3 regions of the Variovorax raffinosi genome follow, and region 3 is predicted to be linked to each of the others. Evidence: predicted binding sites of a transcription regulator. Region 3 holds the regulator's gene; each other region holds the start of a gene.

Region 1 (10,295 bases), on a different contig from region 3:
CGTGCGCTGCATCGGCTGCAGCAGGCGGGTCTGGCGCGTGACGGTGGCACTGGCCGTGAGGTGCAGCGTCGAGCCCTTGGTGCAGAGGCGGCCGAAGTTGGCGGGGTGGTCGGGGTCGCCGCGCACGCCGGTGATCTCGTCGCCGTTCGATTCGATGATGACGCCGCAGCCCACGCCGCAGTAAGGGCAGGTGGAGCGGGTTTCCCTTCTTGCTCCCTCCCCTCCCGGGGGAGGGTTGGGGAGGGGGCTCGCGGCGTGCCCGACGGACACGCTGTTGTTCGTGCTCACGCCGCGGCCCTCACCCTAGCCCTCTCCCAGGGGGAGAGGGGACAACACCGCGAAAGCCTTCGGACCAGCGACCGGGCGCGGCAGGTCCACCGCATGCGTCGCCAGCTCGCGCGCATCGAGATGCACCACGCCGTCTTCCAGCTTCACCGCAAAGCGCGGCGTGCAGCCTTCGTCGGGCGACTTCGCGCAGCCGTCGTCCAGCCCGATCGCCCAGTTGTGCAGCGGGCAAGCCACGCTGTTGCCGAACACGATGCCCTGGCTCAGCGGGCCGCCCTTGTGCGGGCAGCGGTCGAGCAGGGCGAACACCTCGTTCTCGGCGTTGCGGAACACGGCAACGTCCACGCCCGAAGGGCGCGACACGCGACGCGCGCCCAACACCGGGATGTCTTCGATGCGGCAGATTGTTTTCCATTCGCTCATGGGGCCTCCTTAGGTCTTGAGGTCGGCGTACAAGCCGGTCACGCGGTCCATGATCGCCAGCAGGTTCTCGCTGGTGACGAACACGTCGGACATCAGGCCGGGCGATGCGCCGGCGCCTTCCAGGCGCTGCAGGCCACGGTTGAAGAACATCCATTGCGCATCCGCCAGCACCAGTTCTTCCTTGATCTGCGCGGTGGCTTCGGGTGCGTTGCGCAGCAACTCGAGCGCGGCAACGAATTCGGTGCGCGCCTTGCCGATCTCGACCGCGCTGCCGGCCGGGTCGATGCGCATGGCGCCGGCCAGGTAGAACTTGGCCATGCGTTGCGACAGCATGCGCTGGCGGCCCGCGATGTTGACCAGCCGGCCCACCGGCTTGCCCGAGGCCGCCTCGTACTGCGTGGTGCCCTGGTGGGCGAGCGCAAGCACCGCGGCGTCCAGTTTGACGACCTGCGCGGCTTCGTCGCGGCTCGGCGCGGTGCCGGTCAGCTCGCGCTTGAAGTCGTTCCATGCGCCGCCGAGCGCGTCGTAGGTGCCGCGAATGGCGGGGCTGGGCGCGAAGGTCTTGAGTTCGGCCAACTGGCGCTCGAACAGCACGATCGACCGGTCCAGCACCTGCTGCGCATTGCGCGACTCGACGTTCTGCACCAGCGCCAGATAGGCCTTGCTCGCGCGCTGCGACAACATGCGCTGGCGGCCCGCCTTGTTGATGGCGTCGTTGAGGTCCGCCACCTGCGCGCGGACTCCCATGCTGGCCAAGGCTGCGGAAGCGATGAAGACACGTCGTTTCAAACCACGCACTCCATTCATGCCGCGATCGGCGTGAACTGCCGCACGTCGACCGACGCCTGCGCCGACTCGAACCACGGATCGGGTTCGCCGTCGAGCGCGAACTGCAGCCGCTCCCACAGCGCCTTGCGGCCTTCGGCGTCTTCGAGGATCTTCTTCTTCACGTAGTCCAGGCCCACGCGGGAGATGTAGTGCACCGTACGCTCCAGGTACCAGCCCTCTTCGCGATAGAGCTGCAGGAAGGCACCCGAGAACTCCATCACTTCCTCGCTGGTCTTGACCTTCACGAGGAACTGCGCCACCTCGGTCTTGATGCCGCCGTTGCCGCCCACGTACAGCTCCCAGCCCGAGTCGACGCCGATCACGCCCACGTCCTTGATGCCGGCTTCGGCGCAGTTGCGCGGGCAACCCGACACGGCCAGCTTGACCTTGTGCGGCGAATACATGGCCCACAGCGCGCGCTCCAGGTCCTTGCCCATCTGCGTGCTGTCTTGCGTGCCGAAGCGGCACCACTCGCTGCCCACGCAGGTCTTCACCGTGCGCAGCGACTTGGCATAGGCAAAGCCGCTGGGCATGCCGATGTCTTTCCAGACATTGGCCAGGTCTTCCTTCTTCACGCCCAACAGGTCGATGCGCTGGCCGCCCGTGACCTTGACGGTCGGGATCTTGTACTTGTCCGCCGCATCGGCAATGCGCCGCAACTCGTCGGGCGTGGTGTGGCCGCCCCACATGCGCGGGATGACCGAGTAGGTGCCGTCCTTCTGGATGTTGGCGTGGCTGCGTTCGTTGACGAAGCGGCTCTGCGGATCGTCCTTCGCTTCCTTTGGCCAGGTGCTGATCAGGTAGTAGTTGATGGCCGGGCGGCAGGTGGCGCAGCCGTTGGGCGTGCGCCAGCCGAGGTTGCGGTACACCTCGTCGTGCGTCAGGTAGTGCTCTTTGCGGATCGCGTCGCGCACGTCCTGGTGGCTCACGTCGGTGCAGCCGCACACGGCCTTCTTCCTGGGCGTGGCGGAGTAGTCGCCACCGGCGGTGAACATCAGGATCTGCTCGACCAGCCCGGTGCACGAGCCGCAGCTCGCGCTGGCCTTGGTGTGCTTCTTCACCTCGTCCAGCGTGAACAGGCCCTTGTCCTTGATGGCCTTGCAGATGGTGCCCTTGGTCACGCCGTTGCAGCCGCAGACCTCGGCGTCGTCGGGCATGCTCGCGGCCTTGCTGTGGCCCTCGTGGCCGGTGTCGCCGATGTTCGATTCGCCGAACATCAGCTTGTCGCGGATGTCGTGCACGCTGCGGCCGTCGCGCAGCAGCTTGAAGTACCAGCTTCCGTCCACCGTGTCGCCGTAGAGGCAGGCGCCGACCAGCTTGTCGTCCTTGATGACCAGCTTCTTGTAGACGCCGCCGAAGGGGTCGCTCATCACGATCTCTTCGCTGCCTTCGCCGCCCTGGAAGTCGCCCGCGCTGAACAGGTCGATGCCCGTGACTTTGAGCTTGGTCGAGGTGAGCGAGCCCGTGTAGCGGCCGATGCCGAACAGCGCCAGGTGGTTGGCCGCCACCTTGGCCTGCTCGAACAGCGGTGCCACGAGGCCGTAGGCGATGCCCCGGTGCGCCGCGCACTCGCCCACCGAGTAGATGCGCGCATCGGTCACGGTCTGCATGGTGTCGGTCACCACGATGCCGCGATTGACGTGCAGGCGCATGCTCTCGGCCAGCGTGGTGTTGGGGCGGATGCCGACCGCCATCACGACGAGGTCGGTGGGGACTTCGGTGCCGTCCTTGAAGCGGATGGCCTTGACGCGGCCGGCCTTGCCTTCTTCCGCATCGCCGACCAGTTCTTGCGTCTGCGCGCCCATCAGGAACTTCATGCCCCGGTCTTCCAGCGACTTCTGCAGCAGCTTGCCCGCCACCTCGTCGAGCTGGCGCTCCATGAGCCAGGGCATGACGTGCACCACCGTGACCTGCATGCCGCGCTTCATGAGGCCGTTGGCGGCTTCGAGGCCGAGCAGGCCGCCGCCGATGACCACCGCATGCCTGTGCGTCTTCGCGGTCTCGATCATCAGGTTGGTGTCGGCGATGTCGCGGTAGGCGATCACGCCATCGAGCTTCGCGCCGGGCACGGGCAGCATGAAGGGGTTGGAGCCGGTGCACAGCAGCAAGCGGTCGTAGGCGGCTTCGGTGCCGTCCTCGGCGCGCACGACGCGCTTGACGCGATCGACCGTGGCCACCTTCTTGCCGGCATGCAGCGTGATTCCGTTCTCTTCGTACCAGCTCCAGGGGTTGAGGATGATCTCGTCCACCGTCTGCTCGCCCGCCAGCACGGGCGACAGCAGGATGCGGTTGTAGTTCGGATGCGGCTCGGCGCCGAACACCGTGATGTCGTAGAGGTCGGGCTCGATCTTCAGCAGCTCTTCGAGGGTGCGAACGCCGGCCATGCCGTTGCCGACCATCACGAGCTTTTGTTTTTTCACGCGCATGTCCATGGTGTTTTGCTCCTGGCGGACGGGGTGGCTCAGGCTGCGGTTTTCTCTACATGCGCCTGGCGCGTGTAGAGAAAGTCGATCACGGCCTTGCGGGCGTGCACGTAGGCCGGGTCTTCGGCCAGCGCCACACGGTTGCGCGGGCGGGCGATGTCCACCGCGAGCACGTCGCCGATGGTGGCGGCCGGGCCGTTGGTGAGCATCACGATGCGGTCGCTCAGCAGCACGGCTTCGTCGACGTCGTGCGTGACCATGACGACGGTGCTCTGCGTCTTCTGCACGATGGCCAGCAGTTCGTCCTGCAGCTTGGCGCGGGTGAGGGCGTCGAGTGCGCCGAAGGGCTCGTCCATCAACAGCACCTTGGGTTCCATCGACAGCGCCCGTGCAATGCCCACGCGCTGCTTCATGCCGCCGGAGATTTCGCCGGGGCGCTTCTGCGCGGCAGGCGTGAGGCCGACCAGCGCGAGAGCGGCATCGGTGCGCTCGCGCAACTGGGCCTTGGTTTCCGATGCAGCGAACACGCGCTCGACCGCGAGGTACACGTTCTCGAAGCAGGTCAGCCAGGGCAGCAGCGAATGGTTCTGGAACACCACCGCGCGCTCGGGGCCGGGGCCCTTGATCTCGCGGTTGGCGCACAGCAGCACGCCCTCGGTGGGCGTGGTGAGACCGGCAATCAGGTTCAGCAGCGTCGACTTGCCGCAGCCCGAGTGGCCGATCAGCGTGATGAACTCGCCCTTGGCCACGTTCAGGTGGATGTCGCGCAGCGCGAGGAAGCGGCCCTTGGGCGTCTTGAACGCTTGCTCGACCCCATGGATCTCGATGTACTTGGAGTCGTCGTTCATGACTTCACCTCTTCGAACGTGAACGCGGTAGCGAGCTTGATGAGCGCGAACTCCAGCACCAGGCCGACGATGCCGATCACGAAGATCGCGATGATGATGTTGGCGACGTTGAGGTTGTTCCACTCGTCCCACACCCAGAAGCCGATGCCGACGCCGCCGGTCAGCATCTCGGCCGCCACGATCACCAGCCATGCGGTGCCGACCGCGAGCCGCACGCCGGTCAGCATGTAGGGCAGCACGGCAGGGAAGAGGATCTTGGTGAGGATCTTCCATTCGCTCAGGTTCAGCACCTTCGCCACGTTCATGTAGTCGCTGGGCACGCGCTGCACGCCCACGGCGGTGTTGATGACCATCGGCCAGATCGAGCAGATGAAGATGGTCCAGATGGCGGCCGGGTTGGCGCCCTTGAACACCAGCAGGCCGATGGGCAGCCAGGCCAGTGGCGACACCGGGCGCAGCAGGCTGATCAGCGGGTTGAACATGCGCGAGAGAAACTCGAAGCGCCCGATGGCAAAGCCCGCCGGAATGCCCACCAGCGCCGCCAGGCCGAAGCCCAGCGCCACGCGCTGCAGCGACGACAGCACGTTCCAGCCCACGCCCTGGTCGTTCGGCCCCTTGCTGTAGAACGGATCGCTGAACACCGTGAGCGCCTGCTGCCAGGTGGTGTACGGCGTGGGAAAGCCGGTGGTGCTGTTCATGGCCACCAGTTCCCAGATCAGCACCAGCAGGCCGAAGCCGGCGAGGGGCGGCAGCACGCGCATCCAGAAGGCGCGCAGGTCGATCGGCGTGCGTTGCTTCTGCTCCCTCTCCCCCTTGGGCTGAGGGTTGGGGTGAGGGGCGGCCTCGGCACGGGCCACACCCTCGGCCCGGCCTTCTCCCGCACGCGGCAGAGGGGCAGGGATGGACGCATCCAGGGGCGAATGAAAGACGGCGCTGACCATGTTGTTCTCCCTATGCATGAAGCTTGAACGACTCTGTGTATTTCTTCGGGTCCTTGCCGTCCCACACCGAGCCGTCGAACAGCTTGCTGGTGCGCATCGTTTCCTTGGGCACCGGCGTCTGCGTGGCGACGGCGGCCTGCTTGTAGATGTCGATGCGGTTGATCTCGGTGGCCACCTTCAGGTAGTCGGGGTGTTCCTTCAGCAGGCCCCAGCGCTTGTGCTGCGTGAGGAACCACATGCCGTCCGACAGGTACGGGAAGTTCACGGCGCCGCCGTTGTAGAACTTCATGTGGTTGGGGTCGTCCCAGCTCTTGCCCAGGCCGTTGGTGTAGCGGCCCAGGATGCGCTGGTTGATGGCGTCCACGCTGGTGTTGACGTAGCTCTTGTCGGCGATGGTCTCGGCCATCTTGTTCTTGTTCTGCAGGCCGGCGTCGATCCACTTGCCGGCTTCGAGGATGGCGGCGGTCACGGCGCGCGCGGTGTTCGGGTACTTCTTCGTGAACTCGGCGGTGCAGCCGAGCACCTTCTCGGGGTGGTCCTTCCAGATGTCCTGCGTGGTGATGGCCGTGATGCCGATGCCGTCCATGATGGCGCGCTGGCCCCAGGGCTCGCCGACGCAGTAGCCGTCCATGTTGCCCACGCGCATGTTGGCCACCATCTGCGGCGGCGGCACGGTGATGTTCTTCACGTCCTTGAACGGGTCGATGCCGGCCGAGGCGAGCCAGTAGTAGAGCCACATGGCGTGCGTGCCGGTGGGGAAGGTCTGGGCGAAGGTGTATTCGCGCTTTTCGGTGGCGATGAGCTTGGCGAGCGAGGCGGCATCGACCGCGCCCTTGTCGGCCAGCTTCTTCGACAGCGTGATCGCCTGGCCGTTGTTGTTGAGGGTCATGAGCACGGCCATGTCCTTCTTCGGGCCGCTCAGGCCCAGGTGCATGCCGTAGACCAGGCCGTAGAGCACATGCGCCATGTCGAGGTCGCCGTTGGCCAGCTTGTCGCGCACGCCGGCCCAGCTCGCTTCCTTGCTGGGCACGATCTTCACGCCGTACTTCTTGTCGATGCCCAGCACCGAGGCCATCACCACGCTGGCGCAGTCGGTCAGCGGGATGAAGCCGATCTTCACTTCTTCCTTTTCTGGCTTGTCCGAGCCCTGGGCCCAGACGGCGGCGCGCAGCGCGGGGTCGATGCCCACGGCGCCGATGGCGGCGGCTTGCAGGACGCGGCGTCGGCTGAGGCGGGTTTTGAGCAGGTCGGTCATGGGGCGGGCTCCGGTTGAAGGCGGGACAGATGACAAAAACAAAAGCAAAGCGAAAAACAAAAAAGGCGTCCTCACCGCGCGGGGGCTGCTCGAAAACGAGCCCCTGCGGATAAGGACGCCTTTGTCCGGTTCGGTGGGTGACACCCGCCATTGGGTGTCGCCTGCCTGAAGACCTGGTGGTCTATGGCTTCAGTGTTGCAAGCTGTGTGCCAAGCTGACGGGTGACTGATTTGCTATGAAAAGAGTAGCTGGTGGTGCAGAACGGTTGCGGGTGATGCGGCTTTTCGGCTCTGGAGGCTCGGCATGCACGCTTGTTGTGCACTGCACCAACTCGAGCCGCGTTCGGGCCTCAGCGCGCAGGTGGCGTGTCGAGCGGCAGGTAGTCGGCCATCGCCAGCACCGACTCGGCCACGTCGACGAGGCGCCGGTTCTGGTTCATCGCGGTCTGGCGCAGCATCTTGTGGGCCTCTTCCTCGCTCAGGCGCCGGTGCGCCATCAGCAGGCCCTTGGCGCGTTCGACGATCTTTCGTTCGTTGAGCGAGGCGCGCACGGTTTCGAGTTCATCGCCCATGGCCTGCAGCCGGTGCGATTGCTCCTGGACCATGTCGAGCACCGAGCGTTCGAGGTGACGGCCGAACTGGGCGGGCGCGGCGGCCTGCGCATCGGCATCGTCGAAGAACATGGCGCCGTCGGCTTGCGGGGCCAGCGTGCCGAGCACTTCCTGGTACTTCTGCAGTTCGCTGCGCGCCTGCGCGGTCTTGTGGCCGCACAGCGCGCGCAGGTCGGCGGCCAGGCGGTCTTCGACGGTCTTCATGGCGTCGATGCGGCGGGTGCAACAGTCGAACCATGCCTGGCTCAGTTGGGCGTCCGCCATGCCAGGCGGCGTGGCCGGCGCGGAGGTGGCGCCCATGCGGCGCATGCGTTCCAGCTCGGCCAGCGTGGCATCGGACTGGCTCTCGCGCCAGAGCGCGAGCAGCGCCGCATCGGAGAAATCGGTGAAGACCTGGAAGCAGCGCTCCTGCGATTCGATCAGGTGCAGCCATTGCAGGCGCTGCGCTTCGCTGCTGCGGTTCTCTGCCAGCGCAGCAGCGCCGAAGGCACGCTCCTGGCCAGCGAACTCCTTGCCCTGCATGAAATTGAACATCGCCACCAGCAGGCGCGAGATCTCGGGGTCGGTGGCGCCATCGGCCGCCTCGAACACCACCGACAGCAGTCCGGCGACGAGCTTGGCGAAGGCGGCGGTGGCCTGGGCCGGCTTCAGTTCGAGTGCGCCGACGCGGCGGCGCAATGCGGGCAGCGCGTCCAGCCCCGGCAGCACCCAGGCGATGCGGCTGAAGAGGCGGGCGCCGTTGCCGGGGCCGGCGCGATGTTGAGCCTCGGTTTCGAGCTGGTCGAAACCGGCGCGCACTTCCTGTTCGAGCGCCAGGCATTCGGCAATCTGCGGATCGCGCTGCTCGGCGAAGCGGCCACCGCGCGAGGCCAGGAACACATTCGACATGCCGCGCTCGCGCTGCAGCGCATGGACCAGCCGGCCGATCACGCCGACCAGGTCGCTGGTGCGGGCGAGCTGGTCCAGCTCGTCGATCTCGCAGCGGCGGGCGGCGATCAGAAAATTCAGTCCGGATTTCATGGTGGGAGGCGCGCGGGGAGCAGGGGCACAGGGTCACTGCAACATCCGTGCCTCAAGGGCGCCGCTTGCCCCTTGGCGGGCGTGCCCGGCGGGCGCCACCTACACTCGGCGCCATGCTCTTGTTGGGAATCGAATCATCCTGCGATGAAACCGGCGTGGCGCTGGTCGAATCATTCGGCGACGCGCTGCCGCTGCTGCGTTCGCACGCTCTGCACAGCCAGATCGCCATGCACCAGGCCTACGGCGGCGTGGTGCCCGAATTGGCCAGCCGCGACCACATCCGCCGCGTGCTGCCGCTGACCGAGGCCGTCATGGCCGAGGCCGGCCGCTCCCTGAGCGAGATCGACGTGGTGGCCTACACGCGAGGCCCAGGCCTTGCGGGCGCGCTGCTCGTGGGCGCGGGCGTGGCTTGCGCGCTGGGCGTGGCGCTGGGCAAGCCGGTGCTGGGCGTGCATCACCTCGAAGGGCATCTGCTGTCGCCGTTTCTTAGCGCCGATCCGCCGGAGTTTCCGTTCGTCGCGCTGCTGGTCTCGGGCGGTCACACGCAACTGATGCGGGTCGATGGCGTGGGCCGTTACGAACTGCTCGGCGAAACCATCGACGACGCGGCCGGCGAAGCCTTCGACAAGAGCGCCAAGCTCATGGGCCTGCCGTATCCCGGCGGCCCCTGGCTCGCGAAGCTGGCCGAGGGCGGCAGCCCCACGGCATTCAAGCTGCCGCGACCGCTGCTGCACAGCGGCGATCTCGATTTTTCCTTTGCCGGCCTGAAGACGGCCGTGCTCACGCAGGCAAAGAAATTGGGCGATCAGCTCGAAGCAAACAAGGCCGATCTGGCGGCGTCCACGCAAGCGGCCATCGTCGAGGTGCTCTTGAAGAAGTCGCTTGCCGCGCTCGACCAGACGGGGCTCAAGCGGCTCGTGGTGGCCGGCGGCGTGGGTGCGAACAAGAACCTGCGCGAGCAACTGAACGCCGCGTGCGCCAAGCGCCGTGTGCGCGTGCATTACCCCGAGCTGCACCTGTGCACCGACAACGGCGCCATGATCGCCATGGCCGCCGCCATGCGGCTGCAGTCGGGCCTGTCGCAGGCCAGCGAGCGCTATGCCTTCGACGTCAAGCCGCGATGGCCAATGGCATCGCTGACGGCCGAGGCGTCGCTGCCGGAAACCGCGTAACCGGTTGGTGGCGTGCGCGCCCGAGCGAAGGCAGCGGCAGCACATCGAGCACATTGCGCCAGAGCTGGCGCCACTCGGGCCAGTCGTGGCCGCCTTCGGTGGTGAACACGCGTCCCGGAGGCAGGGCATCCGCCAGCAGCTTGTGGTTGCTGGCAAAGCGATCGGCCAGGCCGAAACCCAGGTAGAGCTGCGGCAGGTCCTTGGAAGGCTTGGCTTCCAGGTACTGCTGGAAGAAGGGCCAGAGCTTGCGGTCGGGTTCTTCGTCGGGCTGCGGCCCGGTGGGTGCCTGCCAGGTGCGCAGGCCGCCGGCTTTCTTGATCTCCGCGCCCAGCACCCGACGGCCCAGGTACGGGGCCAATGCAACGATGCCATCCACCGAGCCCGGCCGTGCCAGTTCGTGGATCAATGCGCCGAAGCCGCCGATGGAGATGCCCACGAGCCAGATCGAGGTGTAGCCCTTCGCGCGCTGCGGCTCGATGACGTCCGCATG
Region 2 (10,295 bases), on a different contig from region 3:
ATCTCGGTCAGGTAGTTGTCGTGGGTGCAGCCATTGGTGCCGCTGAACGGGTTGTTGTTTCCGCCAGTGGTGTCGATCGTGGCGATCGCGCTCGTGCCGCACAAATTGGCGCTCTTTCCGTTGTCGGTGAAGAACTTGGTCATTTGCGCCGCAGTCGTGGGTGTCGCCGCGTTGTTTGTCTTCTTCCACGTCATGATGGTCAGCTTCTGATATGCGCTGCTGGGCAACATCTCAAATTGCGAGCCACCATCCACCGCGCATGCCACACCACCGAGGCAAAGGTCCTGCCCCGCGGTCCCCTCCTTGGACACCCAGTCCCAGATCTGGAACTTCGAGTCGTTGAGCACTCGCAGGCGAGGGATCGCGTTGTCATCGGTTTCGCCCAGTGTGGTCACGGCAAAGAGATGGCGGGTGCCGCTCACCGGCTGCGCCAGCGGCGCGTAGTCGCTGATGTTGTAGACAGCACCATCGCGAACGGGGTCATAGGCCTTGCCCCAGGCGTGCGCGTCACGAGGCACATAGGCCGCCTGCAGAACGGTGCTGCTGGTGGTATCGGTCACGCGCATTCCGCCATAAAGTACCCGGCGAATGGCATCCATGCGCGATGTGGCGAGGTAGTTAAGGAAGTCGCCGCTCCAGCGAGTTCCACCAGCACAGATTTTCTTCTTGGCACCTGTGGCTGCCGCAGCAGGCGAGAACTTGTCGTTGCTGTATTCGTAGCAGGCGTTGTTGTTGAAGTACCCGTAATAGTCGATCTGATCGGGCTTGTAGCCCACGTCGATCACGCCGTCGCCGTTCAGGTCGGAGGCGTCGTTGTAGGCCTCGTAGTAGAGCTTATGGTCGCGCCCCATCACCAGCATATTCAACGGCGGGTTGCTCTCGCTCACGAACAGCGGCGTCTGTGCCAAAGCCGTATCTCCGCTGTCTTGCGCGGTCGCAAGGTGCTGGCCGAAAAGCAATGCCGCTACGGCGGCAAGCAGGCCGACCGTGTGGAAGATACGAAAAGTTGAGCGATTTGAACGTGTGGAACGAGCCATTGCAGCCCTCCTCGACTATTTGATGAAGAGATTGACTGTGGAACGCAGGCAAAACGCCTGCGAGCCGCAGGCTTGCACGCTGGTTTCGGCGGTGGCCTGGGCGTTGAGCTCGTAGAACTCGGTACAGCCGGTGCTTGCGGCTTCGAGCGCGGATGTAGCGCTCGAACCCTTGGGGCAGACGGTGGAGATGTAGCGCGGATACCAATAGCCATAGGGGTTCGCGAATCCGGTAGCAGCGGTCTTGGCGGCGAACGAGGTATTCAATCCGAGGGGATCAGTGCGGGCGTCGGAAATGAAACAGGGCTTGACCCCGTCATAGGGGCTGGCCGCGCCATCAGCACACTTGGACAACGACAGTCCATACTTCTGGATGATGCGTTCACCCTCCCGCAGCGCGCCGTCCGCCGTTTCCTGCAGCTTCTGGTTCTCGAGCACGTTGCCGGCGATGCGTGACTCAAGCGTGATGGTGCGCATGCCGACCACGGCCAATATCAGCACCAGCAGCATCATGATCATGGCGACGAACAGCGCAGCTCCGCGCTGGTGTAGCCGTTGGGACGAAATTGAAATATGGCGTGCGCTCATGGCATCAGGTTTCTCAGCGTGAGGGAGCCGCTCGCAAGCTGGTAGAGCTGGCCCTTACTGGTGTCGCAGCTGGCGCTGGCACCGCCCACGCCTTCCCAGCGGGTGCATGTGGAGGACTCCATGCCTCCGGTGACCCTTTCTGCCGAACTCGACAGCAAAATGGCATAGCGCAATGACCTGATGGCTTCATCGGCTGCGGGCTTGCTGGTCTTGAACTCTTCGACACGCCGCTCGGCGAACGAATCGTTGCCCTTGCCAACCCCGAACTCGAAGAGCACGCTTCGCACCCCGTCTGCCACTTCCCGCTTGTCTTCAGCCTGACTACCGGCTTGGCAGACCAGCGCGCCCTGGTTGAGAAAGTACTTTTCGACGAACAGGCCTGCCCCCAGGGCCGGCGCGGGCGGCGCTTCATAGGCCCCCAGCCCGGCAATACCCGCCGATGACCCCGCGCAGTCCTTCTCATTGTTGTCGCGCGGCTGATAACGGATGCACAAGGTGCCCGTGTCGACCGCGTAGATGGCCTGGCCCACGGCGAACTGACAGCCGTTGGGATGCGCAGCGCCGTCGGCAGGAAAGGCCTCGTCCATGGCCTGCGTCGGATCGCGCCGATAGCCGGCCTTCGTGAACTCATTGTCCAAGGTGCCTAGCACGTAGCGGCTGTTGCCGAGGTTCTCGCTCTGACTTGCGCGAAAACCAAAGTTACGCAAGCTTTCCATGTAGATGGTGGTGGCGATCAAGACGACGACAAGGCCCACGGCCATTGCCACCATGAGCTCCACCAGCGAGAGGCCCTGCTCGGCCGCTCTAGAGCGGCAAATGACGCTGCTGTGCGTCTGCGGACATGTACGCGACACGGGCTCAGAGCCTCGATCGCAACGTGTAGGAGCAAAAATCATTGTCGGTTCCATCCAGACACTGGCCCTTCTTGACCGGCCAGGCTACGGTGACCGAGATCACACCGTTTCCCGCATCCAGGCCGACGACGAAGTTGCTCGTAACAAGAGCAGCGGGTAGTTCCGGCATGAGCTGCCTGGCACGCGCGCCCCAGCAGCCCAGCCGCTTGGCGGGAATTGCGGCCAACGGTTGGCAATCGTTCACTGTGACCGCATCCAGCTCGGTCCCCATCGCTTTCGCGTAGCCGCCCAAATCCGCCTTGGGCGTGCCGTTGGTTTGCAGCACGGTGAGCGTGTCGCCACGCATCGTCTCCATCAACTCGGAGGCAACCATCGATGCCATCTGGCGCCGCTCGGTATCGGTGGTGAATTGGATGGCGCGCACGTGCATGCCTGCGGCGCCGAGCAGGCCGATGCTCACGAGCAGGACAGCCATGAGAACCTCGATGAGGCTCAGACCCGCTTGTCGGGATGACGATGGAGAACGGGAGACATTCATCGGCGAAACTCCGACAAAAATGCCGGGCTTCATGAGCAGGCCTGCCCAGTTGCTACATGCTGCAGCCGCACCAAGCCCGCGCCGGTCACACTGAGGCACTGCACGCGCGTCGCATTGGTCGCGGAAACCGATACCGTGTATGAGACGCCACCGGAAGCGGGTCGGGCCTTGCCCGTCACCTCGAAGACCACGCCGCCTGAAGAGCCAGGCTCGACGCTGACGGTATCGGGCAATGTGGCCTCGCGCAGCACTTTTTCTCCTGCTTGCGCTTGCCACTTCTGCCCTGTTGCGGTGACAGTGCTTTCCGTGCGCTTGTAGACACTCTCGGCACGGGCGAATTGGAGCAGGGTCTGCAACTCCTGCGCCGCAGAAGTCACCCGTTGATTGGCAGTGAGGGTTGTGAACGACGGTATTGCCAACGCAGCCAAGATAGCTACCAAGGCAACAACGATCATCGCTTCGATCAGAGTGAAGCCTTTCTGCCCATGCAGTGACACAGCTGGTTTTTTCATTGGGCACTGGGGCTGTCGACTGACGGCGTCAGATTGAGTTAGGAGTGTTTCCCATCGTAACGTTTGTGAGCGAAATCGTTACTCCACCAAAGGACCGCTTGCCATCCCGAAGCGACCGTTTGTCAGAAATGCAAGGTTTTGCACGGCACTAGTAAACGAATGTACACACCATGCCTTGCTTCGTATCAAGTCGCGACACCCATGGCAAGCCGCTCTTGATTACATCTGGCGTGATGAGCGAGCGTGAAACTCAAGGGCAAAAAGATCCGCCTCGTCTCCACGCTCACCGCGCTGCACTTCTACATCAAGCCGTCGGCGTGGACACAACAGCATGGGCTAAGGGCCGATCTCACAGGTATTCCGGGCAGCAGCAGCATCGAAGTCGACCCAGCCTTGTTTGGAAGAAACCCGTCTAGGTCCATGTTCCCGATCAAGCCAACTGGGTGTTCTCGTCGCAGGAGGCGTTATTACCCCAATAAGATCGAGCAAAGTCTGAGGCACAGCATTGGCGACTTTGGGTCGGGTTCGCGTATTAGAAAGCGCATCCAGTCGATCACCGATCAGCAGCTTGGCCTTGGCGCTCGACCAGATCAGCGCTGGAACGATGAAAGAATGGCTCGATGCTCGCGTGATGCTTTTCGCCTTGCATGGCTGGTCGAACACGTCCTGCCCGTGATCAGAGATGTACATCACCACCGCCGCATCCCCCTTCCGGTCAACGCCCTCGATGATTTGCGAAAGCAGCGAATCGGTGTACTGGATACTGTTGTCGTACGCATTGCTGGCCTGCACCGCGAGTGAGGCGTTTTCCTTGATGCCATCCTGTACTGGAACGGTTGTCAATGAAGGACGGTAGATATCGAAGGCCGGCGGGTAGCGATGCGAGAAATCGAAATGGCTGCCCAGCGTGTGCACCACAATGAATTTTCTGCCCTTGATGTCCAACCTTCGGCGCAACGGCTCGAGCAGTACTTCGTCGTAGGTTCCTCGAGCGTCGTAGCTTGTCGGGTTAAGGTAAATCGCTTCGTCCGCATCGCCAGCGTACATCGCGATGGGACTTTCATAAAACCCCCCCACACCTTGGTTCGATAACCAAGATGTTCGATAGCCCATCTGCTTAAGCGCCGCCAAGATCGACGGCTCCGCACTGGGAGCAACTTTTCCGTCACTCGCCAGCACCGGTCGCCGGGAGATGAGGTTGGGCACGGCATATCGCGTAGCGACCGACTGTGTAACTACATCAGGGAAAAGGATCAGGTCGCCCATCGCCGACAGCTTCGGCGTGGTCTTTCGTTCATAGCCAAAAAGCTGCCATCGATCGGAGCGCGAGGATTCTCCGACTACCAGCACGACCGTGTCGAGATGCGCGTCGGCAAGTTTCGGCTCGAAGTCGAAGCCGCTCAGTTTTGCTCTGAGTTGTCGGATGATCGATGCATCCTGGTGTACCCAGATTGCCGATAGAGGCAGGTCAAGCGGATAGACCGTTGCTAAGACCGCGGCCATGCTGCCCGCCCTATTGACGAAGGGCTCCGGAGCAGCGGCAGCAGCATCGCCCATATCCCTATGCAACAGCGCTAGCAAGATCAGGATCGCCGGAACGGTAAGCAAGACCCAGTGGCGTGAACGGTGCGTCCATCTGGCGCGCTTGCGATACAGATACATCCCCAGCACGATGGCGACGCTGATAAATAGGACACCCGGAAACAACACAGCCCATCCCGAAGTCGACAGGAACTCGGCCATCTCGCGTGCGTCCGCATCCATTGCCATGCCAACGAAAGTCGGTGTCACCGGCTGTGCAAAATTCACGCGCAAGAAGACTTCAAGCGACCACCAGAGTGAAGGCACTGTCGCCACAACAAGGCCCATCCAGAGGCGGGGCGCGACAGCAAAGACCAGCGCCCAGAAGCAGGCTGCGTAAGCTATGTTCTCCGTATACGACGTTTCGAGAATATTGGCGGCACTGCGAACGATGAGGAAGTTCGGGGCTATCAGCACAAGCACCAGCAGCGCAAGGATCAGAGACGCGATCCATTCACCACTTATTGTTGATGTCGTGGGCTTCGGCGCAAATCGCATTGTCTTGACATCCTTTTCGCAGCACAGGCCGTGCTTGCTTACCTGTGGTCGATACTGGCGGCGCGAAGACCCTAGTTCTCACCCATCCGCCGCGTTCAAGTGTGGGCGTTTGCGCAGGTCCTCTCCCGACATTGCCAAACGTGGCCGCGATAGTGGGCAGATCACGCGACCCAGGAAGCACAAGTACACGTAGAGGTCCAGATTGCGGCGATGGCAGGCGTTGCATTTCAGCTGTAGCCTGCAAATTCGATTGCGATCTGAGCACGTGCATCAGTACCTGGGTACGCTGATCGCAGCGAGCACACCAATAACTGCATTGCACCGCAGATCAACGATTCGATCAAAGCAACACACTCGAATTGGAGTGCTGCTGGGATTTCTCGGATATTAAAAAAGCCGCCCATAGGCGGCTTTCGCTTGACGCATCAATTTGATTAGGTGGCAGCTGCACGGCACTGAGCGGGAACATACTTTGCGGGCGAACCAGCGCAGGTCCAGACCACAACCTTGTCAGCGTTGACCACCGGCGTAAGGACGATCGAGGCGTCGCCTGCCTTTGTGGTGCCGGTCAGCGTCAGCACCCCGCTTGCACAAACGAGGCTTTTGACGTTTTCTGTAGCGACGGTGCTGTTCGTGACACCGTTGCAAGAGTTGACATCAATCACGCTGGCGGCAGAAGCGATGTTTTCGCCGATCGTTGCTTTGGCGGCAGAAGCGGCAACCATAGCTTCCGACACGCGTGCACGAACCGTATAGTCTTGGTAAGCCGGCAAAGCCACAGCAGCCAAGATACCGATGATCGCCACAACGATCATCAATTCGATAAGGGTAAAGCCGGCTTGTGCGCGGCGAGCGAGAGTGCGACGGTTCATTTGACTAACTCCAGGTTGGTTTGTAGAGCCCGGGAACCAGCCCGGAGCGCAGTACCTTCCGCAGCATCCGTGCCACCCGTTCCCAAGGCCCCGCGCTGCCCAAACCCGTCATCTTTGGCCACCTTGGCGTTACACCAAGTGACATAACTTGCTTCAAGATGCTACAAGCGGTGACAAATTTGTCATGCCAACGCATCGGAAACCGTCAGAAAGTCAGGATCCCATCCGCCTTGAGCCAGCGTATGTCGCGCTGCGCCAGCCCGGCCACCTGATGGTCCGCCAGCGCCCCGATCTGGCTCATGATTTCGTCGGTTTCCGCCGGCTTGGTATGGGTGATGTAGATCGGGTATTGCTTGCCCGGCTCGATATGCGCCAGTTCATCCGCCAGCACAGCAGGCGACAGATGCAGGCTGCGTTCAGCCAGTGCCTTTTCGCGGCTGCTGAAGGCCGTCTCGATCACCAGCATCGCCACCTCGATCGCATTGACGCGCTCCCAGAAAGGCGCGTTGCGCTCGGTATCGCCGCTGAAAACCCAGTGGGCTCCGCCGGTAGCTCTTCGCACGGCGAACCCGCAGGCCGGCACCGTGTGCACAGCGGGCAGCACCTCGATCAGCTTGGGCGCGCAGCTGCCCAGCTGCAGCACCTGCCCCACCGCAATATCGTGAAAGCTCACGAAGGGCGCCTCAGGGCTCGGAATGCTCTCGAAATCGGGCCAGATGACGTTGTTGAACACATGCGCGCGCAGCGCCTCGATGGTGGCTCGCAGCGCGTGCACACGCAGCGGTTGCGTGCGGCGGCTGCCCACGGCATCGAGCATCAAAGGCAGCGCGGCGATGTGGTCGAGGTGGCTGTGGGTCAGCACGACATCGTTGATGCCGGCCATCTCTTCGAGCGTGAGATCTCCGACCCCGGTGCCCGCATCGACGAGCAGGTCCGTGTCGACCAGAAACGAGGTGGTGCGGCAGTCTTTGGCGATGGCGCCCGAGCAACCCAGCACACGAACCTGCATTGTGAGAGACCCCTTGTATGTGTCTGTCGTCATTTGGTTTCGAACCGGGTTGCGCCGTCCCAGTTCGGGTCTTGCGGACGCAACGCCATCGAGGCTAAACGCTGGGCGTAGAGCTGGTAAAGGACTTTTTTGGCATCGGCCGCGAGCAGGGGTGCCAGCAAGTTTCGGCCCACCGCCCAGTCCTGCCGCCGATAAGCCGCGAGCACGCCGGCCCAGCGTTCGAGCAGTTGTTGCGCCTGCTTCATCGCGTCGGCCGTGCGCGCGTCCAGCGGCGTAAAAACGGCAACGACTTGTGCCTTTCCCTTGACGCGCACGCTGTCGAGCTCCTGCCAGATGTAGTCGGGCGCCAGCTCGCGGGTCGCGCCGCTGGCGATGATCTCGACGCCGTAGTGCCCGCTCAGTCCTTCGAGGCGCGACGCAAGATTGACCGCGTCGCCGACCACGGTGTAGCTGCGGCGCGCGGTCGAGCCCATGTCGCCCACGCTCATCACGCCGCTGTTGATGCCGATGCCCACGCTGATCTCGGGCCGGCCGGCGGCGCGGTGCATGCTGTTGATCTCGCGCACGGCATCGGCCATGTCGAGCGCCGCGCGCACGGCCAGCGCCGCGTGGTCGGGCGTGTCGATCGGCGCGCCCCAGAAGGCCATGACGCAATCGCCCATGTACTTGTCGACGGTGCCGCGGTGCGCGCTGATCACGTCGGTGAGCCGGCTGAAGACGGTATTCAAAAAAGCTTGCAGCTCGGCCGGCGCCATCTGCTCCGACAAACGGGTGAAGTCGCGCATGTCGCAGAACATCACGGTCATCGGCTTGCTCTCGGCGCGCATGCTGTAGCGGTCGGGGTGCACGAGCATTTCGTTGACGAGCTGCGGCGGCACGTAGGTGCCGAAGAGCCGCACGAGGCCGCGCCGCGCGCGAGATTCGACGAAGTAGCCCCAGCTCATGTTGAGCACGAAAGCCAGCGCCGTCGTGGCAAGTGCCGAGGCCAGCGGCAGCACGAGGCTCTCGCTCACGTAGAGCCAGGTGTTGAGGCCGACCAGCGCGGCCGTCGTGCCTGCGGCCAGCAACACGGCACGCGATGCCGACAGCAGCGACAACCCGAATGCCAGCACGAGGCCCGCGACCAGGATGGTCAGCACCTCGTAGCCGGGCGCATAGTCCGGCACCGCGAGCAGGCGGTGATCGAGCAGGCCCGAGACGATGTTGGCATGCACCTCGACACCCGGAAACGCGGCGCCGACCGGTGTGGCGCGCAGGTCCTGCAGGCCCGGCGCCGTGGCGCCCACGAGCACGATCTTGTCTTTCAGCTCACCCGGACCCAGTCGGCCTTCGAGCACGTCGGCGGCCGCCACGTAGCGGAACGATCCCGCACCTGCGCCGCCCGGTCCGCGAAACGGCACCTGCATGCTGGCGGACTGATCGACGGGGATGCGCAGGCGCCCGAGCCGCAGCGATTCGAGCCTGGGCACCTCGCTGCCGGGCGCGAAGGCCGGGCGCACCGGCGGCGAGCCGTTCGCCAGCCGGTAGACCGCGAGACTCAGCGATTCGTAGTAGCCGGGCTGCGCCTGATCGCCTTCGTAGCGCGCGATCAGCGGCACGCTGCGAATGACGCCATCGCCGCTGTCGCCGACCAGCGTGTTCAGGAATCCCGCGGCGGGCGCAGCCTTCGCCAGCTCCGGCAGGCTGGCCCCGAAGCCGTTCCAGCTCGTGGCATAGGCGCCGCCCGCGGGAAAGGCATCGGGCGGCAGGAGCGGCGTGGCGGGCAACTGGCCCTTGGCGCTCGGGGTTGCGGTTCGCGTGAAGTAGTAGCCGAGCGCAACCCGCTGGCCGTTCAGCGCTTGGGCAAAGGTGGCGTCGTGGTTCAGCGTAGGCGCGAGCCGCTCGATCTCCGCCGCAAGGCCCTGCATGTTGCGCAGCGGCCCGTTGGCAATCTCTCGCAGCCTCTCGAGGCCGGCGCTCCGGTCGGGCTCGAGGAACATGACGTCGAAGCCGAGCACCGCCGCCTGCTGGCGGGTCAGAAGCTCGGTGGTCAGGCGGGCGATCTTGTCGCGGGGCCAGGGCCACTGGCCCTCGCGCGAAAGGCTGGTGTCGTCGACATCGACGATCACGACGCGCGAATCGAGCGTGCGCGGCATGGTGGCGCGCAGCCGGATGTCGTAGATCAGGCGGTCAAGGCGCTCGAATGCGGTCAACTGCCACATGTCGGTGGCATGCGCCAGCGCCAGCAGAACCGGCAGCAGCGTGATGGCGATGCGCGGCCAATGCCGCCGCAGCACGCTCATCATGGCGCGCCGCCCGGACGGCGAAGACCGCCGCGACGGCCAAGAAAAAGGAAAGGCTCAGACCCGCACGAACTGCATGCGCGTCTTGTCGCCAAGCTCGAGCACGTCGAGTTCCTGCAAGGCGACCGCGTCGGTCCCCAGCAGCACGCCATTGAGCGTGACGCCGCCCACGGCGCTGGCCGCGACGTAGCCTTGCCGGCGGCGCGTGACGACGGCCACGGCAACGCCGGGCTTGCCGATGGTGGTGACCACTTTCTGCAGCGAGACGTCCTGTCCTTGGTTGGCGCCGGACAGCACACGCAGCACGGGAATGCCGAGTTCGACGAGCGCACCCGACTCCGTGGGCGCGGACGAGAGCGGCATGGATCCTGAAAACTCGCCGGACGCCGTGCGGACCGAGCCGGGACCGATGGCCAGGTTGCTGCGCGCGCGGAAATGGATGCGGCAGCCCCCGACCTCGATGACATCGTTGTCCTTGAGCGCCTGCTTCTGGATGGCGAGCGCATTGACGTAGGTGCCGTTGGTGC
Region 3 (10,295 bases):
GGGCGTAGGGCGCTCAAGCGACGGCACAATCTGTTTGCATTTGCAACTCAAAGAGAAGAAAGCCATCGATGACGCTCGAAGCCATCCTCGCGTACCTGCATTTGCTGGCCATCCTCACGATGGTCGTCTTCATCTCCAGCGAGGCCGCGCTGTGCCGCGTGCAGTGGCTCAATGCCGCGGTGGTGGAGCGGCTGGCCAAGGTCGACATGGTCTATGGCATCGCGGCCATCGCGGTGCTCGCGACCGGCATCGCGCGCACCTGGTGGGGCGTGAAGGGCACGGCCTGGTACTGGACCAACCCGCTGCTGCACGTGAAGCTGGGGCTGTTCATCATCGTGGGCGTGCTGTCGATCTTTCCGACCCTCACTTACTTCCGCTGGCGCAAGACGCTGCGCGCCACCGGCAAGCTGCCGCAGGAAGAAGACATCAGGAAGACGCGCAAGCTGGTGATGGTGCAGGCGCACCTGATCGCGCTGATTCCGCTGGTGGCCGTGTTCCTCGCGCGCGGCTTCGGCAAGTAGGCCGGCTGGCCCATGAAAAAGGCCCGCACGCGGCGGGCCTCTTTCATTCTTTCTTGCGCCAGATTCAGCGCAGCGCGGTGTCAGCCCTTGGCTGCGTCCGCTTCGCACTTCTTGATGAAGCTGTTCTTGGCGGCGCCGGCCAGGGCCTTGCCGTTCTTGTCGATGGCCTTGGTCGCGCAGGCGGGAGCGGCTGCAGCCTTGGCTTCTTTCTCGCACTTCTTGATCGAGCTGGCCTTGGCGGCACCCGCCAGGGCCTTGCCGTTCTTGTCTACAGCCTTGGCATCGCAGCTCGCGCCGGCGGCGGGTGCGGCAGCGGCGGCAGGCGCTGCTGCCGGCGCGGCGGCCTTGTCTTGAGCCTGCGCGGCACCGAAGGAAAGGCATGCGCCCAGAACGACCAGGGAAAGGAGCTTCTTCATGATGGATGTGTCCTTGCAAGGTTGGTTTGACAGGAGCCCCTCCTCGGGGCCGACCATCCTAACGGGCCAGGACAACGATCGGATGACGAACGTTAACGGGCCCCGGGTTTGCCCCCGGTAAAATTCACGGATGCTATTGGTCAAACAAGAGTTGCTCGCGGCGCTCGCGAACACGCTCGAATCCCTCTCGCCCGGCGCTGGCTCCAAAGCCGCGTTCGAGTCGCCCAAGGTGGCAGCGCATGGCGATTTCGCCAGCACGGCCGCGATGCAGCTCGCCAAGCCGCTGGGGCGCAAGCCCCGCGAACTGGCCGAGCAATTGAGCGCTGCGCTGCTCGCCACCCCCGCTTTCAGCCAATGGGTCGAGGCGATCGAGATCGCCGGGCCCGGCTTTCTCAACATCCGCCTGAAGACGGCGGCGAAACAGCAGATCGTGCGAGAGGTGCTGTCGGCCGGCGAAACCTTCGGCCAACAGCCCGCCACCGGCGAGAAGGTGCTGGTCGAGTTCGTCTCGGCCAACCCGACCGGCCCGCTGCATGTCGGCCACGGCCGCCAGGCCGCGCTGGGCGACGCCATCTGCAACCTGCGCGCCTCGCAGGGCGAGAGCGTCTGGCGCGAGTACTACTACAACGACGCCGGCGTGCAGATCCAGACGCTGGCCAACAGCACGCAACTGCGCGCGCGCGGCTTCAAGCCCGGCGACGCCGAATGGCCCAGCGGCGAAAAGGCACCGGCCTACAACGGCGACTACATCGCCGAGATCGCCGAAGAATTCAAGCAGAAGAAGACCGTCAAGTCGGAAGACCGCGAAGTCACCGGCACAGGCGACATCGAGGACATCGACGCGATCCGCGAGTTCGCCGTGGCCTACCTGCGCCGCGAACAAGACCTCGATCTGCAGGCCTTCCGCGTGCACTTCGACCAGTACTACCTGGAGTCCAGCCTCTACACCAGCGGCCGCGTCGAGGCTGCCGTGCAGAAGCTCGTGGCCGCCGGCAAGACCTACGAGCAGGACGGCGCGCTGTGGCTGAAGTCGACCGACTACGGCGACGACAAAGACCGCGTCATGAAGAAGCAGGACGGCACGTACACCTACTTCGTGCCCGACGTGGCCTACCACATCGCGAAGTGGGAGCGGGGCTTTCACAAGGTCATCAACATCCAGGGCACCGACCACCACGGCACCATCGCGCGCGTGCGCGCCGGCCTGCAGGCGGCGGGCGAGGGCGTTCCCGAGGGCTACCCCGACTACGTGCTGCACACCATGGTGCGTGTGATGAAGGGCGGCGAAGAGGTCAAGATCAGCAAGCGCGCCGGCAGCTACGTCACGCTGCGCGACCTGATCGAGTGGACCAGTACCGACGCCATCCGCTTCTTCCTGCTCAGCCGCAAGCCCGACACCGAATACACCTTCGACGTCGACCTTGCCGTGACGAAGAACAACGACAACCCGGTCTATTACGTGCAGTACGCGCATGCGCGCATCTGCTCGGTGCTGGCCGGCTGGGGCGGAGACCGCGCCACGCTGGCGGGCGTCGACCTGTCGCCGCTCGAAAGCCCGGCGGCCCAGGCGCTGATGCTGCTGCTGGCCAAGTACCCGGCCATGCTCACGGCCGCGGCCAAGGATTTCGCGCCGCACGACGTCACCTTCTACCTGCGCGAACTGGCCGCCAGCTACCACAGCTACTACGACGCCGAGCGCATTCTGGTCGACGACGAAGCGGTCAAGCTGGCCCGGCTGGCGCTGGTCGCCGCGACCGCGCAGGTGCTGCACAATGGCCTCGCGATTCTTGGCGTCAGTGCGCCGAGCAAGATGTAAACCTCCTCACCATGAAGAAGAAAACCAGACAACGCGGCAACATCGTCATCGGCCTGATCATCGGACTGGTGCTCGGCCTTGGCGTCGCGCTGGGCATCGCGGTCTACGTGACCAAGGTGCCGATCCCGTTCGTGACCAAGACCCAGAAGGGCGGCGCCGAGCAGGATGAAGCCGAAGCACGCAAGAACCGCGACTGGGACCCGAACGCGCCGCTGGCCGGCAAGGCCGGGGCCACCAAGCCCGCGCCGGTCGCCACAGGTCCCGTCAATCCCGTCACCGGCGAGCCGGCAACGACCCCCGTGACGCCGGCGACCGTGCCGCCCACGACGGCGCCACCGGTGCCCGTGGTGGTCGCGCCCACCAAGCCGCCGCGCACCGCGCCCGTGCCGGCCGAAGCCAATGCGCTGCCGCCGTCGAACGATCCGCTGGGTGACCTGGCCCGTGCGCGTTCGGGTGGTGGCTCGGGCAGCACGACGACCGCCTCGGCCGCGCCGAGCAGCCACGCCAACAGCGCCGGCAGCACGGCGGCTTCCCCGGCGGCGGCCTCGGGCGCCGATCCGTTCATGTACTTCGTGCAGGCCGGCGCCTTCCGCACCACCGACGATGCCGAGGCCCAGCGCGCCAAGCTGTCGCTGATGGGCGTCGAGGCCAAGGTCACCGAACGCGAGCAGGCGGGCCGCACGGTCTACCGCGTGCGCGCCGGCCCGTTCAACAAGAAGGACGACGCCGACCGGCTCAAGGAACGGCTCGACGGCGGCGGTCTCGAATCGGCTCTGGTCCGCGTCCAGCGCTGACAAGGTGTGGGCGGGGCGCCGCCACAAATAGCCTTTAAGCTTCGCCGCGCGGCGTTTGCCGCCACCATTCATCGCCTTGGGCGTGCCGTGAGCGGGGGAACTCCCCGCCGCGCGCCGGCTCAGTCTGCCGTACCAACAGGAGAACCCTTTCAATGAAACGTCGTGACTTTTCGCTGGCCGCCACTTCGCTCGGGCTGCTGTCCCTGGCTGCCAACCCGGCCCACGCACAGGCGCGTGCGCCCAAGGCCGGCACCGAGTACCTGGTGCTCGACAAGCGCGTGCCGGTCGATGCACCCGCCGGCAAGATCGAGGTGGTCGAGTTCTTCTCGTACAACTGCCCGCATTGCAACGACTTCGAGCCGTCGCTCGAAGCCTGGGTCAAGACCGTGCCGAAGGAAGTGGCCTTCCGCCGCATCCCGGTGCCTTTCGTGGGCAACGACGTCGAAGCCAAGCAGCGCCTGTACTACGCGCTCGAGGCCATGGGCAAGGTCGACGAATACCAGCCGAAGGTATTCAACGCGATCCACGCGCAGCGCCAGAACGTGAACGGCGACGCCAACATCATTGCCTGGGCAGCGGCCAACGGCCTCGACGGCGCCAAGTTCAAGGAAGTCTTCACCTCCTTTGGCGTGGCCAGCAAGGCCAAGCGCGCCTCGCAGATGACCGACGCCTACAAGGTGGCCGGCGTGCCGGCAATGGCCGTGGCCGGCCGTTGGTATGTGGATGGCGAAACCGCCGGCAACATGACCAAGGTGCTCCAGGTCGTCAACTACCTGGTCGGCGAAGCAAAGAAGGGCTGACCGGCCCCCTCCAGGCGCGGGGCACTTCGTGTCCGCCGCGCCTTTCTCCCCAAAGGGATGGCACCGGCGAACCGGCCCGATCGGTTTCAAGGTGTTTCCTGAATGGAACACAAGCTCGCTTTGGCGGGCTTTTTCATCGGCGATGGTGGGCTGCTGTAATCAGCCGCATACAATGCCGCAGAGCAAGTTTCGTGCCTCTATGACATTGCATTCTTACCCCACCACTTCCCTCCTTCGTCGCATCGGCCGCCTGGCCGCCGGCGCGCTGTTGCTGGCCGGTCTCGCCTCGGGCGCGCTGGCCGAGACCGCCGACCGCTCCAAGCCGATGAACATCGAGTCCGACTCGATGCGCTACGACGACCTGAAGCAGACCAGCGTGTTCACCGGCAACGTGCTGGTCACGAAGGGCACCATCATCATTCGCGGCGCGCGCCTCGACGTGCGCCAGGACCCCGAGGGCTACCAGTACGGCGTGGTCACGGCGGCGCCCGGCAAGCGCGCGTATTACAAGCAGAAACGCAATGCGCCCGACGAATGGATCGAGGGCGAGTCCGACGTCATCGAGTACGACAGCCGCGCCGACAACGTCAAGTTCATTCGCAACGCCGAGATGCGCCGCCTGCTCGGCTCGACGCCGAACGACGAGAGCCACGGCGCCCTGATCGTCTACGACCAGAGCAACGACACCTACACGGTCAACGGTTCCACCGTGCCGCCGAACACGGCGGTCAACGCCTCGTCCCCGACCGGCCGCGTCAAGACCATCCTCACCCCCAAGGCCGTCCCGGCGCCCGTGGCCGGCGCTTCCGCCCCGGCTGGCGCGAAGCCCGTGGCCCCGGCGTCCACCCCGGCACCGGGCAAGGGCCTGCGTTCGACCACCACGCTCGGTGCCGAGGGAGAAACCCGCAAGTGATCGAAACCGCTGGAACCCAGGACGCCAATGGCAAGCCGGGCAGCCGCCTGGTGGCGCGCGGCCTGAAGAAGAGCTATGGCAGCCGCACGGTGGTGAAGGACGTCTCGCTCGACGTGCAGAAGGGCGAAGTCGTCGGCCTGCTGGGGCCCAACGGCGCCGGCAAGACCACCTCGTTCTACATGATCGTGGGCCTGGTGCGTGCCGACGCGGGCGACATCACGATCGACGGCGAGCCCATCGCCCACATGCCGATCCACCGCCGCGCCCGCATGGGCCTGAGCTACCTGCCGCAGGAAGCCTCGATCTTCCGCAAGCTCACGGTCGAGGAAAACGTGCGCGCCGTGCTGGAACTGCAGAGCGAGCCCGACGAGAGCGGCAAGCTGGTGCCGCTCTCGAAGCAGCACATGGAAGAGCGCCTGACCGAGCTGCTGAGCGACCTGCGGGTCGACCACCTGCGCGATTCGCCCGCGCTTGCGCTGTCGGGCGGCGAGCGCCGCCGCGTCGAGATTGCGCGCGCGCTGGCCACCCAGCCGCGCTTCATCCTGCTGGACGAACCCTTTGCCGGCATCGACCCGATCGCGGTCATCGAAATCCAGCGGATCATCAGCTTCCTGAAGGAACGCGGCATCGGCGTGCTCATCACCGACCACAACGTGCGTGAAACGCTGGGCATCTGCGATCACGCGTTCATCATCAGCGACGGGCATGTGCTGGCACAAGGCACGCCCTCGGAGATCGTCGACAACGCCGAAGTACGCAGGGTGTACCTGGGCGAACACTTCCGGATGTGATCGTGCGGCGCGGGTCAAGGATGATCGCGGCCGTCATCCGGGCGGAATTCCTTCGCGGGGGCCGCCGCGCACGGCCGCCCGAAGCAGCCGGCCCGCCCCCGGCAGGGGGTTGGCGCAGCGCGAAGCGCGCAGCCTGGGGGGGAGCCGTTTTCCTATGAAGCAAGGGCTGTCCCTTCGCGTCTCGCAGCATCTCGCGCTCACGCCCCAGTTGCAGCAGTCGATCCGCCTGCTGCAACTCTCCACGCTCGAGTTGAGCCAGGAGGTGGAGCAGATGCTGGACGAGAACCCGTTCCTCGAACGCACCGCGGAAGAAGCGGCGCGCGAGGAATTCGGGCTCGATGCCGTCGACACGCCGGTCCCGCGCGACGAGGCGGGCGAAGCGGCCGAAAGCGAATTCGCCTCGGCACCCGCCAGCAGCACGAGCACTGCATCCACCGAGGCCAGCACCCCGGGCGAATCCGACGGCCCCGCCGCCGAGATCACCGAGCGCGAGCCCGACTGGGAAGGCGACGGCACCGTCGACATGGCGCCGGACGACAGCGAGTGGGGCAGCGACGCACCCGCGCGCCAGAACAACCTGGGCAACGACGAGCGCGCCGACGCCACCGAACTCGCACGCAGCCAGGAGTCGCTGCAATCGTTCCTGCACCGCCAGGCGCTGAGCCTTCGGCTGAACGAAAACGACTGTGCCGCGCTGCGCTTTTTGATCGAATCGCTCAACGACGACGGCTACCTCGAAGACTCGCTGCCCGCCCTGGCCTCGGGCCTTGCGGGCGACGACAACGACCAGTTCGACGACCTCGTGCACCACTTCCAGGTGGCGCTCGGCCTGCTGCAGAGCCTGGAGCCCGTGGGCGTGGGCGCGCGCGACCTGGGCGAATGCCTGGGCATCCAGTTGCGCGCACTGGCCGCCGAAGACCGCGACATGGACGAAGAGCAGGCGCAGGTCTACAAGATCGCCATTGCCATCTGCAAGCAGCCGATGGAGCTGCTCGCGCGGCGCGACTTCAAGCGCCTGGCCACGCTCACCCGCAGCAACGAAGAACTGGTGCGCTCGGCGCTGCAGATCATTGCGCGGCTCGAACCCAAGCCGGGGCGCCGCTTTGTCGACGTCGAGCGCAACATCGTCATTCCCGACGTGATCGTCACCAAGACCGGACGCGGCACCGGCGTCAAGTTCCGCGTCATGCTGAACCCCGAAGTCATGCCGCGCCTGCGCGTGCACGACATCTATGCCGGCGCGCTCAAGTCGCACAAGGGCGAGGGCAGCCAGGCGCTGTCGCAGCGCCTGCAGGAGGCGCGCTGGTTCATCAAGAACATCCAGCAGCGCTTCGACACGATCCTGCGCGTGAGCAATGCCATCGTCGAACGGCAAAAGAGCTACTTCGTGCACGGCGAACTGGCCATGCGGCCGCTGGTGCTGCGCGAGATCGCCGACGAACTGGGCCTGCACGAGTCGACCATCTCGCGCGTGACCACCGCCAAGTACATGGCCACGCCGTTCGGCACGGTCGAGTTGAAGTACTTCTTCGGCTCGGCGCTGGGCACCGAGACCGGCGGCAACGCATCGAGCACCGCGGTGCGCGCGCTCATCAAGCAGTTCGTGACCTCCGAGAGCATCAAGAAGCCGCTGTCGGACAGCCAGATCTCCGAGATGCTGAAAGAGCAGGGCATCGAATGCGCGCGGCGCACGGTGGCCAAGTACCGCGAAGCGCTGCGCATCGCGCCCGCGAACCTGCGCAAGGCGCTGTAGAGGGCCACCGGTGACCCATCGCCTGCTTTCGCGCTGCGGGCATTGGGCTTTCGTCATTGCGGCCACATTGCTGTTCGCCGGCTGCGCCACCTTGCCCGACGAGGCGCCGCGCCCGCCCACCAAGGCCATTGCCGCATCGAACGACACCGCGCTCGGCAAGATCGCGCTGGCCTCCCAGCCCGACCCCGACCTGAGCGGCTTTCGGCTGATGCCGGGCGGCGACTTCGCCTTCGACACCCGCATCCAGTTGGCGCGCCGCGCCCAGCGCACGCTCGACGTGCAGTACTACCAGATCGAGAACGACGAGACCGGCCGCTACCTGATGCGCACCCTGCGCGATGCGGCCCAGCGCGGCGTGCGCGTGCGCCTCTTGATGGACGACCTGTACACGTCCGGCGAAGACGAACTGCTGCTCGGCCTGGCGGCCACGCCGAACGTGGAGCTGCGCCTGTTCAACCCGTTCCCGGCCGGGCGCGGCAGCCTGCTCAAGCGCTTCACCGCGTCGCTGTTCGATTTCGAGCGGGTCAACCGGCGCATGCACAACAAGCTGTTCATCGCCGATGGCGCGATGGCGGTGGCGGGCGGGCGCAACATCGGCAATCAGTACTTCACGCGCACCTCGGGCGAGAACTTCATCGACCTCGACACCTTCGTCGCGGGTGCGCTGGTCCCGCGTCTTGGCGTGCTGTTCGACCAGTACTGGAACAGCGTCTACGTGCGGCCGATCCAGTCGGTGGTGGCGAGCGAGCTGCCGCGCGAAGAACTGCAAAAGCGCTTCGACGCCGCCACCGGCCCCGACACCACGCCGCCCCCGCCGAAGCCCGCGCCCAACGACCTGCTCGGCTACAGCCCGATGGTCGAAGACCTTAACGCCGGCAAGCTCGGTCTGATCTGGACCACCGCCGAGGCGTATGCCGATTCGCCCGACCGCGTGATCGGCAAGACCGCGTCGTACGGCGGCGTGCCGCTGCTGGACGTCGACAGCGTGCGCTACAACGTGGTCGAGCAGATGCGCCGCGCGCGCTCCGAGGTGACCATCGTCTCGCCCTACCTGATCCCGGGTGCCACGGGGCTGGAGGTGATGCGCGAGATCCGCGGGCGCAACGTGAAGATCAGCGTCGTCACCAATTCGCTCGCCGCCACCGACGAGCCGCTGGTCCACACCGCCTACCGGCGCTACCGGCCGGACATGCTCAAGCTGGGCGTCGACCTCTACGAACTGAGTTCGACGCGCACGCGGCGCAGCGTGCGGCTGGGGCTGTTCGGCACCTCGGTCGGGCGGCTGCACGCCAAGTCGGCGGTGATCGACCAGCGCATCCTGTTCGTCGGCTCGATGAATTTCGATCCGCGCTCCGAATCGCACAACACCGAGATCGGGCTGTTCATCCGCAGCCCCGAGATGGCGCAGCAGACGCTCAAGCTGCTCGACGTGCTCAAGCAGCAGGGCGCCTACCGGCTGCGCTTTGCCGAAGGCAGCGGCGGCTCGCGCATCGAATGGGTCAGCGAAGACGGCGGCCAGACCACCGTGCTGCACGAGGAGCCCGATTCGGGTTTCTGGGACCGCACCATGCTCGAACTGCTGGCGCCGCTCACGCCCGAGAGCCTGCTGTAGACGCCCCCGGCGTTCAGCCGCCGCGCACGGCCGACCACACCAGCCGCAGGCCCAGTGCGCCCATCACGCCGCCGGCCGCCCGGTCGATCCAGGTCTTGTAGCGCAGGTAGGCCGAGCGCGGTGCCGCCGAGGACAGCGCCAGCGCGACGATGGTGTACCAGCCGGTTTCGATGCAGAAGATGACCACCGGCACTGCGAGCGCCAGCACCAGCGGCACCTCGCGCGGCAGGAAGGCCGCGAAGATGCTGGCGTACACCACCGCCGTCTTCGGATTGCTGACCTGCGTGGCCAGGCCCAGCAGGAAGGTGCGTCCGCCCCGGCCTTGCTGGCGCGGGGAAGTGGTGCCGGCGTCCTGCGGTGCCACGTCCAGCGGCTGCCGCGCGCCGCGCCAGATCCGGATGCCCAGGTAGATGAGGTAGGCGCCGCCCAAACCCTTGATGGCCAGATACAGGCCGGGCACCGCCAGGAACGCGGCCTGCAGGCCGGCCATCGCGGCGATCGAGAAAGCCAGGCCGCCCGCGCCCATGCCCAGCGCCGCCGCCAGCCCGTCTCGGCGCGAGGCCACGGCCGTGCGCGCCACCATGACGAAACTGGGGCCGGGGCTCATCGCGCCCACGGCCATGGCGCCGGCGATACCTAGCAGGGAAAGGGTGTTGTCCATCGGTTGCTATTCCTTGGGATGCGGTGAAAAGCCCGAACAGCGTGCAGAAGTGCACGTTGATCGGAGATTGAAAAGTAAACTGTAAGTAGTACTTTGATATCTTTTGGTTTACATTTTCTGCATCGGACTACCGCGGTGCAAAAAATGAAAAATCTTCTACTCCTCGCTGTCTGGGCCATGGTCCTGTCGTTCCTGCTGAGCTTTTTCTACTGGCACGA

Evidence for each region. Region 3 encodes sigma-54, which starts transcription at its own class of promoters, with help from an activator protein. Its sites were predicted from a motif close to TGGCANGNAANCTGCTTT; they were not measured.
Region 1: the regulator sigma-54 is predicted to act here: its motif matches at 8,669-8,686, upstream of ACSFB7_RS23245 (nitrate- and nitrite sensing domain-containing protein).
Region 2: the regulator sigma-54 is predicted to act here: its motif matches at 6,535-6,552, upstream of ACSFB7_RS14960 (pilin).

What each region holds. Positions count from the first base shown of each region.
Region 1 covers NZ_JBPJZR010000008.1:151,632-161,926, reverse strand. Annotated here, with positions in the region: gene ACSFB7_RS23280 (nitrate reductase) at 1-288, opposite strand, end outside; gene nirD (nitrite reductase small subunit NirD) at 304-708, opposite strand; gene ACSFB7_RS23270 (type IV pili methyl-accepting chemotaxis transducer N-terminal domain-containing protein) at 718-1,497, opposite strand; gene nirB (nitrite reductase large subunit NirB) at 1,512-3,968, opposite strand; gene ACSFB7_RS23260 (ABC transporter ATP-binding protein) at 3,998-4,807, opposite strand; gene ntrB (nitrate ABC transporter permease) at 4,804-5,748, opposite strand; gene ACSFB7_RS23250 (CmpA/NrtA family ABC transporter substrate-binding protein) at 5,759-7,003, opposite strand; gene ACSFB7_RS23245 (nitrate- and nitrite sensing domain-containing protein) at 7,353-8,633, opposite strand; gene tsaD (tRNA (adenosine(37)-N6)-threonylcarbamoyltransferase complex transferase subunit TsaD) at 8,747-9,805, shown strand; gene ACSFB7_RS23235 (alpha/beta hydrolase-fold protein) at 9,744-10,295, opposite strand, start outside.
Region 2 covers NZ_JBPJZR010000004.1:178,298-188,592, forward strand. Annotated here, with positions in the region: gene ACSFB7_RS14930 (pilus assembly protein) at 1-1,037, opposite strand, end outside; gene ACSFB7_RS14935 (pilus assembly PilX family protein) at 1,053-1,622, opposite strand; gene ACSFB7_RS14940 (PilW family protein) at 1,619-2,476, opposite strand; gene pilV (type IV pilus modification protein PilV) at 2,481-3,047, opposite strand; gene ACSFB7_RS14950 (GspH/FimT family pseudopilin) at 3,044-3,526, opposite strand; gene ACSFB7_RS14955 (phosphoethanolamine transferase) at 3,863-5,605, opposite strand; gene ACSFB7_RS14960 (pilin) at 6,040-6,477, opposite strand; gene ACSFB7_RS14965 (3',5'-cyclic-nucleotide phosphodiesterase) at 6,683-7,486, opposite strand; gene ACSFB7_RS14970 (CHASE2 domain-containing protein) at 7,516-9,768, opposite strand; gene ACSFB7_RS14975 (FHA domain-containing protein) at 9,826-10,295, opposite strand, start outside.
Region 3 covers NZ_JBPJZR010000002.1:713,740-724,034, reverse strand. Annotated here, with positions in the region: gene ACSFB7_RS09370 (LysR family transcriptional regulator) at 1-8, shown strand, start outside; gene ACSFB7_RS09365 (DUF2214 family protein) at 69-521, shown strand; gene ACSFB7_RS09360 (hypothetical protein) at 602-937, opposite strand; gene argS (arginine--tRNA ligase) at 1,068-2,753, shown strand; gene ACSFB7_RS09350 (SPOR domain-containing protein) at 2,765-3,547, shown strand; gene ACSFB7_RS09345 (thiol:disulfide interchange protein DsbA/DsbL) at 3,700-4,347, shown strand; gene lptA (lipopolysaccharide transport periplasmic protein LptA) at 4,547-5,260, shown strand; gene lptB (LPS export ABC transporter ATP-binding protein) at 5,257-6,051, shown strand; gene rpoN (RNA polymerase factor sigma-54) at 6,206-7,804, shown strand; gene ACSFB7_RS09325 (phospholipase D family protein) at 7,815-9,416, shown strand; gene ACSFB7_RS09320 (LysE family translocator) at 9,430-10,077, opposite strand; gene ACSFB7_RS09315 (hypothetical protein) at 10,213-10,295, shown strand, end outside.